4 regions of the Candidatus Thalassolituus haligoni genome follow, and region 1 is predicted to be linked to each of the others. Evidence: predicted binding sites of a transcription regulator. Region 1 holds the regulator's gene; each other region holds the start of a gene.
What was found. The regulator sigma-54, encoded in region 1, starts transcription at its own class of promoters, with help from an activator protein. The targets are predictions, from matches to a motif close to TGGCACNNNNNTTGCTNT.

Region 1 (3,124 bases):
GCTCACGCCCAAGCAGACGTTCAAAAACCTCATCCGATGAGCTGCCATCCACTTCTTCAGCAATCAGCTCTGCCAGAAACTCCAGCAGTTTTTTTTTGCTGGTAATGGCGACATCGGTACGAGTACGTTCAGGCGCAAGAATATCGGCAATCGCTATGCTCATGTGTCAGCCTTGTCCGTGCTGTCGGGCAACCAGTTTTTCTTTGTGTTTCAGCACTTGCCGATCCAGTTTGTCGGCCAGCAAGTCAATGGCAGCGTACATGTCGTCATGGGATGACGTCGCATGAAAATCGGCACCACTGACGTGCAGCGATGCTTCTGCCAGCTGACGGCCTTTTTCAAGGGTCAGGGTAACCTGACCAGAGGTAATGGGTTCGGCATGCCGCTCAAGGCGAACCAGTTTTTCCTTGACGTATTCTTCCATGGCTTCGGTAACTTCGACATGGTGTCCACTGATATTGATGCTCATAAACGGCTCCTTATGGCTCGCTTTAAACCGAACAAGGATCGACGGGGTCGATCAAATCAACTGTTTCCGCTCATTCGATGGCGGAATCATCATTGCCTCACGATATTTGGCCACCGTGCGGCGTGCAACCTGAATTCCCTTGTCTCCGAGGACGACGGCGATCTTGTTGTCACTCAGTGGCTTGCGCGGGTTTTCTTCGCTAATCAGCTTCTTGATCATGGCGCGAATGGCGGTTGATGAACATTCGCCGCCAGCATCGGTACTGACATGGCTGGAGAAAAAGTACTTCAGTTCAAAAATACCACGCGGTGTGTGCATGAATTTTTGCGTCGTTACCCGTGAAATGGTCGACTCGTGCATACCAACGGCATCGGCAATATCATGCAGTACCAGTGGTTTCATAGCTTCTTCGCCCTGCTCAAAAAAGTCGAGCTGATATTCGACAATTTTGGTAGCGACTTTCAGCAGGGTTTCGTTGCGGCTTTGCAGGCTTTTGATAAACCAGCGCGCTTCTTGCAGGTGATCTTTGAGGAAGGCGTTGTCGGCACTGCTGTCTGAGCGGCGCACCAACGAGGCGTAGTCGGAGTTTACCCGCAGTTTGGGGGCAATATCCGGGTTCAGTTCAACGCGCCATTCATCGCGGATGTTACGCACGATCACGTCGGGCACAACGTATTCTGACTGTTCGGAGCTGATTCCGGCTCCTGGTTTGGGATTCAACTCCTTGACCAGGCGTAATACGGCTTTGAGGTCTTCTTCTTTCAGCCGGGTTTTGCGCATCAGCGTGGGGTAGTCTTTACTGCCCAGCAGGGCAATGTAGTCACCGATCACCAGTTTGGCTTCTGCCAGCCAGGGAGTGTCGGCTGGCAGCTGGTTTAACTGCAGGATCAGGCATTCGCGCAGGTCGCGGGCAAAAACACCAGCCGGATCAAACTGTTGCAGGCGTTTGAGTACGGCCTGGACTTCGTCTTCCTCAACCCCAAATTCCGGATCCATGGAACCCAGTACGTCGTCTATGGTGGTGTGGAGGTAGCCGTCGTCGTCGACACCGTCAATCAGCATGGTGGCAATCTCGCGATCGACATCACTCATGGGAGTCAGATTCAGTTGCCATTCCAGATGCCCTTGCAGGTCGTCGGAGGTGGCATGACGGGAGTCGTAGTCAAAGTCGTCGTCGCCGACAGAGCCTGAACCGGAGGAAACGCCAGCGGTAGTCTGGAAGGTATCGTCCCAATTGCTGTCGACCGGCAGGTCATCCGGCATCTTGTCGTCCGACCACTGTTCACCCAGTTCCTGGGTGTCGGTGTCGGTCGCTGTCGCCGTGACGGCGGCTTCTCGCTCCTGATCGCCGTTGGTTTGCTGGGCATCCGTATAGTCGTCGTGCTCGGACTCTTCGAATTCCAGCATGGGATTGGAATCCAGGGCTTCCTGGATTTCCTGTTGCAGATCAAGGGTAGACAATTGCAGCAGTCGAATTGCCTGTTGCAGCTGAGGGGTCATGGTCAGCTGCTGACCCATTTTTAACTGAAGCGATGCTTTCATACAGCGTTATAGTTCATCGGTTGTCGGCATGGTCTGTGCATTATACGCCAGCCTGTGAGGCTGGGAATGCTTTTCATGGTGTCGAAATGAAACAGCGCCGGGCATCATAGCCCTGTAAGCCAGTAAGAATCAAAGACGGAAGTCCTGACCAAGGTAGATGGCCCGAACCTGTTCGTTGGCGAGTACTTCATCGGCGCTGCCTTCGGCAATAATGTGTCCACCGCCTACGATATAGGCTTTTTCACAAATTGCGAGGGTTTCGCGGACGTTGTGATCGGTAATCAGTACGCCAATGCCGCGCGCCTTGAGCTGGCGAATGATGGCCATAATGTCGGATACGGAAATCGGGTCGACACCGGCAAAGGGTTCATCAAGCAAAATAAAGGAGGGTTCGGCGGCCAGTGCCCGGGCAATTTCTACCCGGCGGCGTTCACCGCCGGAGAGTGACATCCCCAGGCTGCTGCGAATGTGCTGGATGTGAAATTCGTCCAGCAGTTGTTCCAGCTGTTGCTGGCGTTGGGGTTTTTTCAGTTCCGTGCGGGTTTCCAGAATGGCCATGATGTTGTCTTCGACGCTGAGCTTGCGGAAGATCGAGGCTTCTTGTGGCAGATAGCCAATGCCTTTCTGGGCACGGCCATGCATGGGCAGGTGACTGATGTCGTCGTCGTCAATTTTGACGCGTCCCTTGTCGGCCTGTACCAGGTTGACAATCATGTAAAAACAGGTGGTTTTACCGGCTCCGTTAGGGCCGAGCAGGCCGACAATTTGTCCGCTGCTGACGGCAAGGGATACGTCTTTGACGACCTCTCGGCCGCTGTAGCTTTTGGCCAGATGTTCCGCCCTGAGCGTTTTCATGGTTGTGCTTCCGTGTCGGGCTGGGGCTGGATAATCACCCGGATACGCTGTTTGTCTTCCGACTCAGCCGTACCATCGGCAGGCGTGTCGGAGCCGCTGGCGGTCACGGTTTCCTGTTCAATGTCGTAGCGAATCAGTTCGCCACTGAAGAGGTTGTTTTCCTGGCGTAATTCGGCATTGCCTTTAAACGCGATTTCCTTGCGGGTGGCGTAAAAATCGATGCGATTGGCGGTTGCCTGAGTGACCGGCTTGTTGCTG
Region 2 (3,124 bases), 1.6 Mb from region 1:
ATTGGCAGAAAAACGCCCTGCTGCGGCGGCAATCCGCTGGCCCTTGAGTACTCGCTCACCGACCTGTACCAGTGGCTTGGCGTCTTCACCAGAATGCTGGCACAGCGGCAGCCAAAGCGTGTCGGGCAAGGGCAAATGGCTGTTGATTTCAAAGCGGGCACTGTCAGCCTTGTGGCCGTCGGGGTGCACGCCGCCGCGAATGCGGCCGAGTCCGAATAACATATCAGGCGGCCTCTGGTTTCGACCAGTGCCAACGCTCCAGCGTCACAGGTTGTGTGGTCAGGCTGATGCAGTCTTCAGGGCAGGCTTCCATGCATTGGCTGCAACCGGTGCAGGCCTTGGAGACGACGACGTGGATCTGTTTGCTGGCCCCGACAATGGCATCGGTAGGGCAGGCTTTGTAACAGCGGGTGCAGCCGGTACACAGGGTTTCATTAATGGTGGCCAGTTGTGGCTCCGGAGAATCTCCCAGAGTGGAAAGGTCGATATCCAACAAGCGGGCGAGGTTTTCAGCCAGTGCCCGGCCACCAGGAGGACAGCAAGTGACATCGGCATTGCCGCTGGCGATGGCCTCTGCTGCTGGTGTACAGCCAGGAAATCCGCATTGGCCGCACTGGCTGCCAGGCAGCATTTGTTCGATTTCTTTCATCATCGGATCGTCTTCGCCAGTGGCAAAGTATTTGGCTGCCAGACCAAGCAGGCCTCCGAGAACCAGGCCTAATAGAGTGAGTACCAGAGTTGCGATCAACATAATGCCTCCGAAGATCCTGTTTGCCGGTCTGCCCCGGCGTTTGGGTGGTAGGTGAAAAACAGCTGCCGTTCGAGACGGCAGACTCAGATCATTCCGCTAAAGCCCATAAATACCAGCGACAACGAGCCAGCCGTAACCAGGCTGATCGGTGTACCGCTAAACAGCTCGGGCACATTGGCCAGTGCCAGTCGTTCCCGTAGTCCGGCAAACATCACCATGACAATCACAAACCCGAGTGCCGAACCGAGACCAAACATCAGGCTTTCGACCAGATTGTGTTGTTCGGTGATGTTCAGTAAAGCAACGCCCAGCACTGCGCAGTTGGTGGTAATCAACGGCAGGTAAATGCCCAATGCCTTGTGCAGCAGCGGGCTGGCCCGGCGAATCAGTACTTCGGTGAACTGCACCACGGCAGCAATAATCAGGATGAAGGACAGAATGCGCAGGAATTCAATGCCCAGTGGTTGCAACAGCCAGTGTTCAATCATCCAGCTGCACAGCGCCGACAGCGTCAGTACAAAGGTCGTCGCCAGACTCATGCCCCAGGCGGCTGATACATTGCTGGATACCCCCATCAGTGGGCACAGACCAAGGAACTTCACCAGTACGATGTTGTTGACCAGCGACGTGCTGACCAGAATCAACAGATATTCCATAAGGCCTCCTGAATCTCGGGCGGGTCTGTCGTATCAGCTCAAAATTGCATTTCCTGTGCCACGGGATTGGCCGTAGCTGCTGTTGTATCGAAGCGACAAAGGAATGACTGCAAATGGTGCGCAAAGGCTTGAAAACAGGGCATTTGATTGAAAAACGACAAAGATTTTGTTTGTCGTACTTGCGACAAACAGTAAAAAACCGGGAAATGCCATTGTTGCATTACTGACAAATGTTCGCGGCATTGTCGGGCAATTGACAGAGAACATGGGCGTTACGGTTAATTATTGTGGCGGCATGCTCCTTGCTCCTACCAGAGGGTGTACCAACACGTCACCGACCAGGAGCTGTTATGAGTAACGTCAGACTCTCGCCAGAACAGGCCGCCGCCGCCAGGCTCGAAGAAAAGGGGTTGGCAGAAAAAGGCATCAGCGATATTCACCCGGAAGGTGTGCTGTTGCCCGAGGAGGTATTTTTTCAGGCGGTAGAACATTCGCCTGTGGCCATTTCCATTACCGATCTGAAGGCCAATATTCTTTACGTTAATCGTGCGTTTACTCAAGTGACGGGGTACGGCGAAGACGAAGTGTTAGGGCATAACGAATCCATCCTCTCCAATCACACCACGCCTCGTATTGTCTATCAGGCGTTATGGGGCCGGTTGGCGCAGCAGAAATCCTGGACCGGCATGATGCTGAACCGGCGCAAGGACAAGCGCCTGTACCTGGCCGAGCTGACGGTCGCGCCGGTTATCAATGAAAACAACGACACCATCTATTACCTCGGCATGCATCGTGACGGTTCCGACATGCACGAGCTGGAACAGCGGGTGATGAACCAGAAGCTGATGATGGAAGCGGTACTCAATTCGGTGCCTGCCTCGGTGCTGGTGCTGGATGAACACCACCGTATTGTCTCAGCCAACCCCAGCTTCCGTGCCTTGGCGGCGGATTTGCTGCGCGATGAACCACTGGAAACCGTCGTCAACGTGATCGGCACCAAACTGGGCAGTGCCTATCATCAACTGCTGGAAGATCGCCGCAGTTTTGACGACAAGGAATTCTCGCTGGATTACGGCCGTAGCCGGGGACGCTGGTACTCCTGTTTTGGCACCACCATTGATGTGAAGTGTGAGGAAGCCGACGGCTTCTTTGAACAAACTGTGCGCCACTATGTGTTGTTAATGATCAACGACATTACCGATATACGGCGTCGCCAGGAGGAAGTGCATCTGAATGCGCTCAAGGCGCTGATGGCGGAAGAAGATCTGGTGCAAGGCATGCGGGAAACCGTCAATGGCGCGATTCACCAGATGCAGGGTCCGGTTAATCTGCTCGGAACCGCCGTCAGCATGTTGCAGCGGCGCACAGGTGCTAACCGGGATGACGCCTTGCTGGGAGCGTTGGAGGAAGCGCTGACTGCCGGGAACGGTGCCATGGACAGTATGCGGGATGCGATGCCTGCTGCGCTGGAAGAGAGCAAGAAACCGGTCAATATTAACGAGCTGCTGCGGGAGTCGCTGGCATTGTCTACTGAACGACTATTAGCACAAGGAATTACCGTTGACTGGCAACCGGCATTGCAATTGCCCGCAGTGATCGGGCGGGAACGGCGCTTGCGCAGCATGTTCAAGCAACTGCTCGACAACGCCGTGGACGCCATGAGTGAACGCACGGTGCGCCATCGCGAGCTGACCATTATTACCCGTAGTGAAACGGG
Region 3 (3,124 bases), 1.2 Mb from region 1:
TGTCCTGGTATTAGTCGGTGGTAAGGATTTCTATTCGACAAAACGCTAGGGGGCGTTCTCAATTATTTGACCCTGGCCTTTCGGGCTGAGGGCAGTTGACTCCAGAACGATGTTATTCGTTACTTATTGAACTCGCTAAACTGCGTTCCTCATGCCTTGTTCTGAAACCAACGCTCTCAGCAGGTAACGCCCAAGGATTACCCACCATCGTGTGCGGTAATCCGTAAGCGCCCTCAGGATAGTGTCCACTTGTATTTTAGTGGACACTTTGCGGACACGGACGGAGCCGGTTTGTACGGACGCCCTCCGAGGCTGTCCAAAAGCCGGTCCGCTGACCGTTATTCTTCCACGTAGTTAATAATCGACAATAATTGCAACGGCACTTCGACCAGTTTCTCCGGGCCGTGTGGCGTTTCGGCATCAAAGGTCAGGCTGTCGCCCGGGCCCATTTCATACAGGTGGTTGCCGTGGCGGTAAATCAGGCTGCCTTTCAGCATGTAGATAAATTCTTCGCCGGGGTGCGAAAAGGTCGGAAAGACTTCCGACAGATCGTCCATGGTGATCAGGAAGGGTTCAAAATTGCGTTTGCCGCCGCGTTGGTAAGTCAGTAGCTGGTAGGTATGGCCCTTGTCGGTGCCTCTGCGGACGACTTCCAGTCCTGCTCCCGACGGGGTGAAGTGGGCTCCGCCATCCGGGCGGTCGTAGTCGCTGAACAGTTTCGAAATAGGCAGGCCAATGGCGGTACAAAGGCGACTGAGGGTTTCGAGACTGGTGGAGACCTGGGCGTTCTCTATTTTGCTGACCATGCCCTGGCTGATGCCGGAAATTCGCGCCACATCGGTGATTTTTAATCCTTCTTCCAATCTGGCCTTTTTGACCTTCATGGCAATGTACTGGTCCAGATTAAAACGGGTGTCGTTTCCTTCCATATCTGAAAGCTCCACTAATACCTGATTTGCCCTTCTGTAGTGCGATTGTGTGAATGGATGCATTTCAATGGTGCCAAAAAACAGTCATTCAAGCATTGCAGCAGGTGCAAGAGGGTTTCTTTGAGGGAAAATTTATTGACTCACTATAGGTAAATCGGGGCTTTCGGTTCAATATGAAAAAAATATTCCCTCAAGGAAAGTGCTGGCACAGGGGTTGCATTCACTTAAAGAAATTAATTTTCCTAAAGAGAAACAAAGGTTCGGCGAAAAGCTGACCCAGGAATCAGGAGCAAGTGTATGTCGTCCACGACCCCATCCGCCGCCGAAATCGAAGCTTTTATGTCGGAAAATGATATTCGGTATGTGCTGGCGCAGTTTGTTGATATTCACGGTGTGGCCAAGACCAAGTCAGTGCCAGCCAATTGTCTTATGGATGTTGTTGAAAAGGGTGCCGGGTTTGCCGGGTTTGCGGTCTGGGGTATGGGGATGGAGCCACACGGCCCGGATTTCCTCGCCCGTGGTGATCTGGCCAGTCTGACGACGGTGCCTTGGCAGCCAGGTTATGCCCGCATTGCCTGTGACGGTTACGTCAATAATCAGCCACACCCATACGACAGTCGCGTGGTGTTAAAAAACCAGCTCAAGCGCTTGGACGACAAGGGCTGGACATTAAACACCGGTCTTGAACCTGAGTTCTCGCTGTTCAAACGTAACGCCGATGGCACATTGGGGCCGGTTGATGATACCGACAACCTGGACAAGCCTTGCTACGACTACAAGGGACTGTCGCGCTCGCGTGAGTTTCTCGAAACACTGGTCGAAAGCCTGCAACAAGTCGGCATGGACGTGTATCAGATCGACCATGAAGACGCCAACGGCCAGTTCGAAATCAACTACACCTACAGCGATGCCCTGACCTCTGCCGACCGTTTCACCCTGGTGCGTATGGCCGCAGGTGAAATTGCCAACGACCTTGGCATGGTGTGCTCCTTTATGCCCAAGCCCGCGTCGGATCGTACCGGTAACGGTATGCACTTCCATCTGTCGATTTGCGATGAGAGTGGCAAGAACCTGTTTGGCGATGACAGTGACAAGCAGGGTATGGGGTTGTCGAAAATGGCTTACCACTTCACCGCCGGTCTGCTGCTGCATGCCAAGGCGTTGTGTGCCATCGCCGCGCCAACGGTGAACTCCTACAAGCGACTGGTGGTAGGTGGATCAGCCTCTGGCGCGACCTGGGCACCGGCCTATATCTGCTACGGCGACAACAACCGTTCTGCCATGGTGCGCGTACCTTACGGACGACTGGAATTCCGCCTGCCAGACTCAGGTTGTAACCCTTATCTGGTGCACGCGGCACTGATTGCTGCCGGTATGGACGGCATTGAGCGTGAGCTGGAAGCCGGTGATCCGATGAATATCAATCTGTACGCACTGAGCCAGCAAGAACGCGAAGAGCAAGGCATTGAGATTCTGCCGCAAACCCTGGGTGAAGCCATTGCTGAGCTGGAAAAAGACACCGTGCTGACCGACGCCATTGGCAAGGAAGTGATGGGTGAATTTATCAAGCTCAAAAAAGACGAGTGGATTGATTACTGCCGTCATGTGAGTGATTGGGAAGTGAAACGCTACGGCGAATTTTTCTGAGCTGTGCCAAGTAACCTGTAACTGGCTGCCACGCTCCGGCGTGGTCGCCCTGCGGTTTGCATTCCCAGGCGCGAGCATGGGAATGAGAAACAAACATTTAAATACTGAATTCACTGCTTTTGCCCCGGCAAAAGCGGAACGGTTTCGCTCGGTCTGAAGCAGGCATAGCGAAGTGTGTAATGAATATACGACTGTGAAAAAACGAGGATAACGCGATGTGTGGAATCGTAGGTCTGTACCTGAAAAATCCGGCGCTGGAGAGCCAGCTCGGTGCCCTGTTTGAACCGATGCTGATCGCGATGACCGATCGCGGCCCGGACAGCGCCGGGTTTGCCATTTACGGTGATGAAGTTGCCGATGGCACCAAGCTGACCCTGCGTCACGAGCATCTGAATTACGACTGGGAAGCGCTGGCAGAAGCGGCTCGTGCTGAGCTTAATGCCGAGGTCAGCTGGTTTCAGAATGCCACCGTTGCCGTGTTTAAAATGCACACCGATGCCGCCACCGCCACGGCGTATGTCCAGGAAAAAGCACCTGAAGTGCTGATT
Region 4 (3,124 bases), 1.2 Mb from region 1:
CGCCTCAATTCGCCTCAATTCGCCTCAAATTTGCGCAAAAATTGCTCAAGCCAGTCTTTCCCTCGCGACGAACGCCTAAGTCCGACAGGCTCCTGATCCACCTATGGTACGGAATTGTTGCCGCCAGAGTAGTGGCTCATAGTAGGAGACAGAGTAGGCGACAGAGTCGTGTTCTACTGAGCCAGAGCGGTCTTTGGTGGCAGCGTTTTGGGTCACAGAGTTTTGGGTCACAGAGTTTTGCGGCCGCTGCGGAAGATTAATGCATACCGGTTGCCAGGTAGGCCGGTTGGTCAATCAGATCGGTCACCTGGTGCAGGCTTTCTTGCCACTGATCGCGGCCGATGGGGCCACCAAAACATAAACGCACCGCATCTGGAGGGTTGTTGTCGGTTGAAAAGGCGGCGCTGGAGACCGCGCTGACGCCCAGCTGGCGTAGCTGAACCGCCAGCTCGGAAGGGTTCCAGCCGGAGGCCTTGGGCAATTTTAACCAGAGATGGAATGCGCCTTCGGCTGCCACAATACGCTGCATGCCCAATTGTTCTTCAGCGATCCGCAAGCGGGCAATCGCCTCGCGACGGGTTGCCTTCAACATGGCGTCGGCGGTGCCATCGAGAATCCAACGGCTGACCAATGCATCCGTGAGTGGGCTGGACATCACATTAATTGCCCGCATTGCCGCCGCCACCCGTTGGGAATGCCGCTTGCTCGGTGTGTGCAAAAAGGCAGATCGAACGCCAGGGCCAAAACACTTGGAGGTGCCGGTAATGTACCAGGTCAACTCCGGTGCCAGTTCGGCAAAGCTGGTGGGCGGACTGTCTGCCAGCATGGTGTAGGCATCGTCTTCAATAATCGCAATCGAATAGCGTAACGCCACGTCCGCCAGGACTTCGCGGCGGCTTTGACTCATGGTGCAGGTGGTCGGGTTCTGGATGGTCGGGTTGAGGTAAATAGCCCCGACGGTGCCCTGCTTGCAGGCATCCTCAAACGGGCGTACCAGCGGGCCATCGCTATCGCGTTCCAGGGAATGCAGCTTGATGCCAAATTGCGCGGCAATGGCCTTGATTCCGGGATACGCCAGGCTTTCGACACAGAGCTCCATGCCGGGGTCGATCAGGGTGCTCATCAGGCCGACCAGTGCCGAATGGATGCCAGGGCAAATCAACAGCCGTTCGGCGCTGGCGTCGGGCAGACGCTTGTCCAGCCAGATCAGCGCGGCCTCTTTGTTTTCCTGGGTGCCTCCAAACGCCTGATAGCGCAGCATGGAGTACAAATCCTTTTGTGCCAGAACACTGATGGCGCTGTCGCGCACCTGCTCGATCAGGGTCGGAATCGCCGGTTCGATCATCAGGTTCATGGTCATCTCGTAGCTGCCGAGACTGGGGCGGACACTGGCGGTCTTGCCTTTGACAAAGGTGCCGGAGCCGGGATGGGAGTCAATCAGGCCGCGATTTTTGGCTTCCGCATAAGCGCGGGCGGCGGTGGTGTAGTTAATACCGGTCGCGGCGGCGAGATCGCGCAGGGTTGGCAGCCGGTCTCGTGCCTGCAACCGGCCGCTGTCGACATCTTCAGCGATCAGGTCGGCAATCAAGCGGTAGGCTGGTTGGCCCTTGCTGTTTCTGAGTCGGCGTGTCCAGCGTTGCAATTCGGTATTGTTCATCGCAATAGATCCAATCAATTTGAAGTGATCGTATCACAGCTTTTGATCAGAGCTGGAATATTGCTTTGTAATTATATTGATGGTGTCATTTTGGTGCTATCTTCATTTTTTTGGCCCTTATTTCGGGCATTTATTCATAATTTAAGCACAATAATTGATGGCTTATTGATCGCATAAAACCGGGTCAGAAAAAATTTAGCGCTTTTTGAAGGGAGACTATTAACGTTTGATTGTATCTTGATTGCAATCAATGTTGGCGATATTGGCAAGCTGATTGCTCTAGTTTGATTGCATTAATTGATTGCATAAGCCGACAGGGTAGCGATCTGATTCTTATATCTAACAGGAGCATGACAATGCCAAAAGTGACTCAGCCAAAACACAAAGACGGTGATTTTTTTGTTGATTACGAAGAAAAGGTATTCGAAGACGTCAAGGCACGAGAAGGTGAGAAAGCCCTGGTCACTTTCCACACCGTTGCGTTCGAAGGCTCCATTGGCCTGGTGAACATGCTGCAAGCAACCCGCTTGCTGCGCAAAGGTTATGAAACGTCCATTTTGCTGTACGGCCCAGGTGTCACGCTGGGGTTGCAACGGGGTTTTCCGACCCTGGGTGATGAAGCCTTTCCGGGTCATCTGAACTACGCCAGCCAGCTGAAAAAATTCATGTCCGAAGGTGGCAAGGTCTATTGCTGCCGGTTTGCCCTGCAAGCCCTGTATGGCCACGGCGAGCCATCCCTGATCGAAGGTATCGTGCCGATTAATCCGCTCGATGTGATGGATCTGAAGTTGCTGCACATGCGTGACAACGCGGTGATTGTCGATACCTGGACTTTGTAGGAGTAACGCGGCCATGACGACCCATCAACAGGTGGTAAGGGCCGCGGCCGTTCAGATCGCTCCGGATCTCCGGAGCCTTGACGGTACGCTGGCCAAGGTATTGGATGCGATGGATGAGGCGGCAGCACGCGGTGTGGAGCTGATCGTGTTTCCGGAAACCTTTTTACCCTATTACCCGTATTTCTCCTTTGTGTATCCGGCGGTGGCCTGTGGTGCTGAACACCTGCGGCTGTATGACGAAGCGGTGGTGGTTCCCGGCCCGGTCACCGATGCCGTCGCAGCGCGTGCCCGCAAGCACAGCATGGTGGTGGTACTGGGTGTCAATGAGCGCGATTACGGCAGTCTGTATAACACCCAGCTGATTTTTGATGCTGACGGTCAGCTATTGCTGAAACGGCGCAAGATTACGCCGACCTACCATGAACGCATGATCTGGGGGCAAGGGGATGCAGCCGGACTGACAGTGGCTGCAACCGCCGCTGGTCGGGTCGGCGCATTGGCTTGCTGGGAGCATTACAACCCGCTGGCCCGCTATGCGCTGATGACCCAGCACGAGCAGATTCATTGCAGCCAGTTTCCTGGCTCGCTGGTCGGACCGGTGTTTGCCGACCAGATTGAAGTGACTATC

Region 2: the regulator sigma-54 is predicted to act here: its motif matches at 1,699-1,716, upstream of nifL (nitrogen fixation negative regulator NifL).
Region 3: the regulator sigma-54 is predicted to act here: its motif matches at 1,133-1,150, upstream of glnT (type III glutamate--ammonia ligase).
Region 4: the regulator sigma-54 is predicted to act here: its motif matches at 1,921-1,938, upstream of SOJ49_RS08865 (MSMEG_0572/Sll0783 family nitrogen starvation response protein).

The regions. Positions count from the first base shown of each region.
Region 1 covers NZ_CP139482.1:810,736-813,859, forward strand. The annotation lists gene ptsN (PTS IIA-like nitrogen regulatory protein PtsN) at 1-163, opposite strand, end outside; gene hpf (ribosome hibernation-promoting factor, HPF/YfiA family) at 167-469, opposite strand; gene SOJ49_RS03645 (RNA polymerase factor sigma-54) at 521-2,011, opposite strand; gene lptB (LPS export ABC transporter ATP-binding protein) at 2,141-2,866, opposite strand; gene lptA (lipopolysaccharide transport periplasmic protein LptA) at 2,863-3,124, opposite strand, start outside.
Region 2 covers NZ_CP139482.1:3,585,951-3,589,074, reverse strand. The annotation lists gene rsxC (electron transport complex subunit RsxC) at 1-222, opposite strand, end outside; gene SOJ49_RS16105 (RnfABCDGE type electron transport complex subunit B) at 224-751, opposite strand; gene rsxA (electron transport complex subunit RsxA) at 835-1,407, opposite strand; gene nifL (nitrogen fixation negative regulator NifL) at 1,758-3,124, shown strand, end outside.
Region 3 covers NZ_CP139482.1:3,971,073-3,974,196, reverse strand. The annotation lists gene SOJ49_RS17965 (helix-turn-helix domain-containing protein) at 339-929, opposite strand; gene glnT (type III glutamate--ammonia ligase) at 1,227-2,576, shown strand; gene SOJ49_RS17955 (glutamine amidotransferase family protein) at 2,792-3,124, shown strand, end outside.
Region 4 covers NZ_CP139482.1:1,981,840-1,984,963, forward strand. The annotation lists gene SOJ49_RS08860 (PLP-dependent aminotransferase family protein) at 257-1,657, opposite strand; gene SOJ49_RS08865 (MSMEG_0572/Sll0783 family nitrogen starvation response protein) at 2,014-2,496, shown strand; gene SOJ49_RS08870 (Nit6803 family nitrilase) at 2,510-3,124, shown strand, end outside.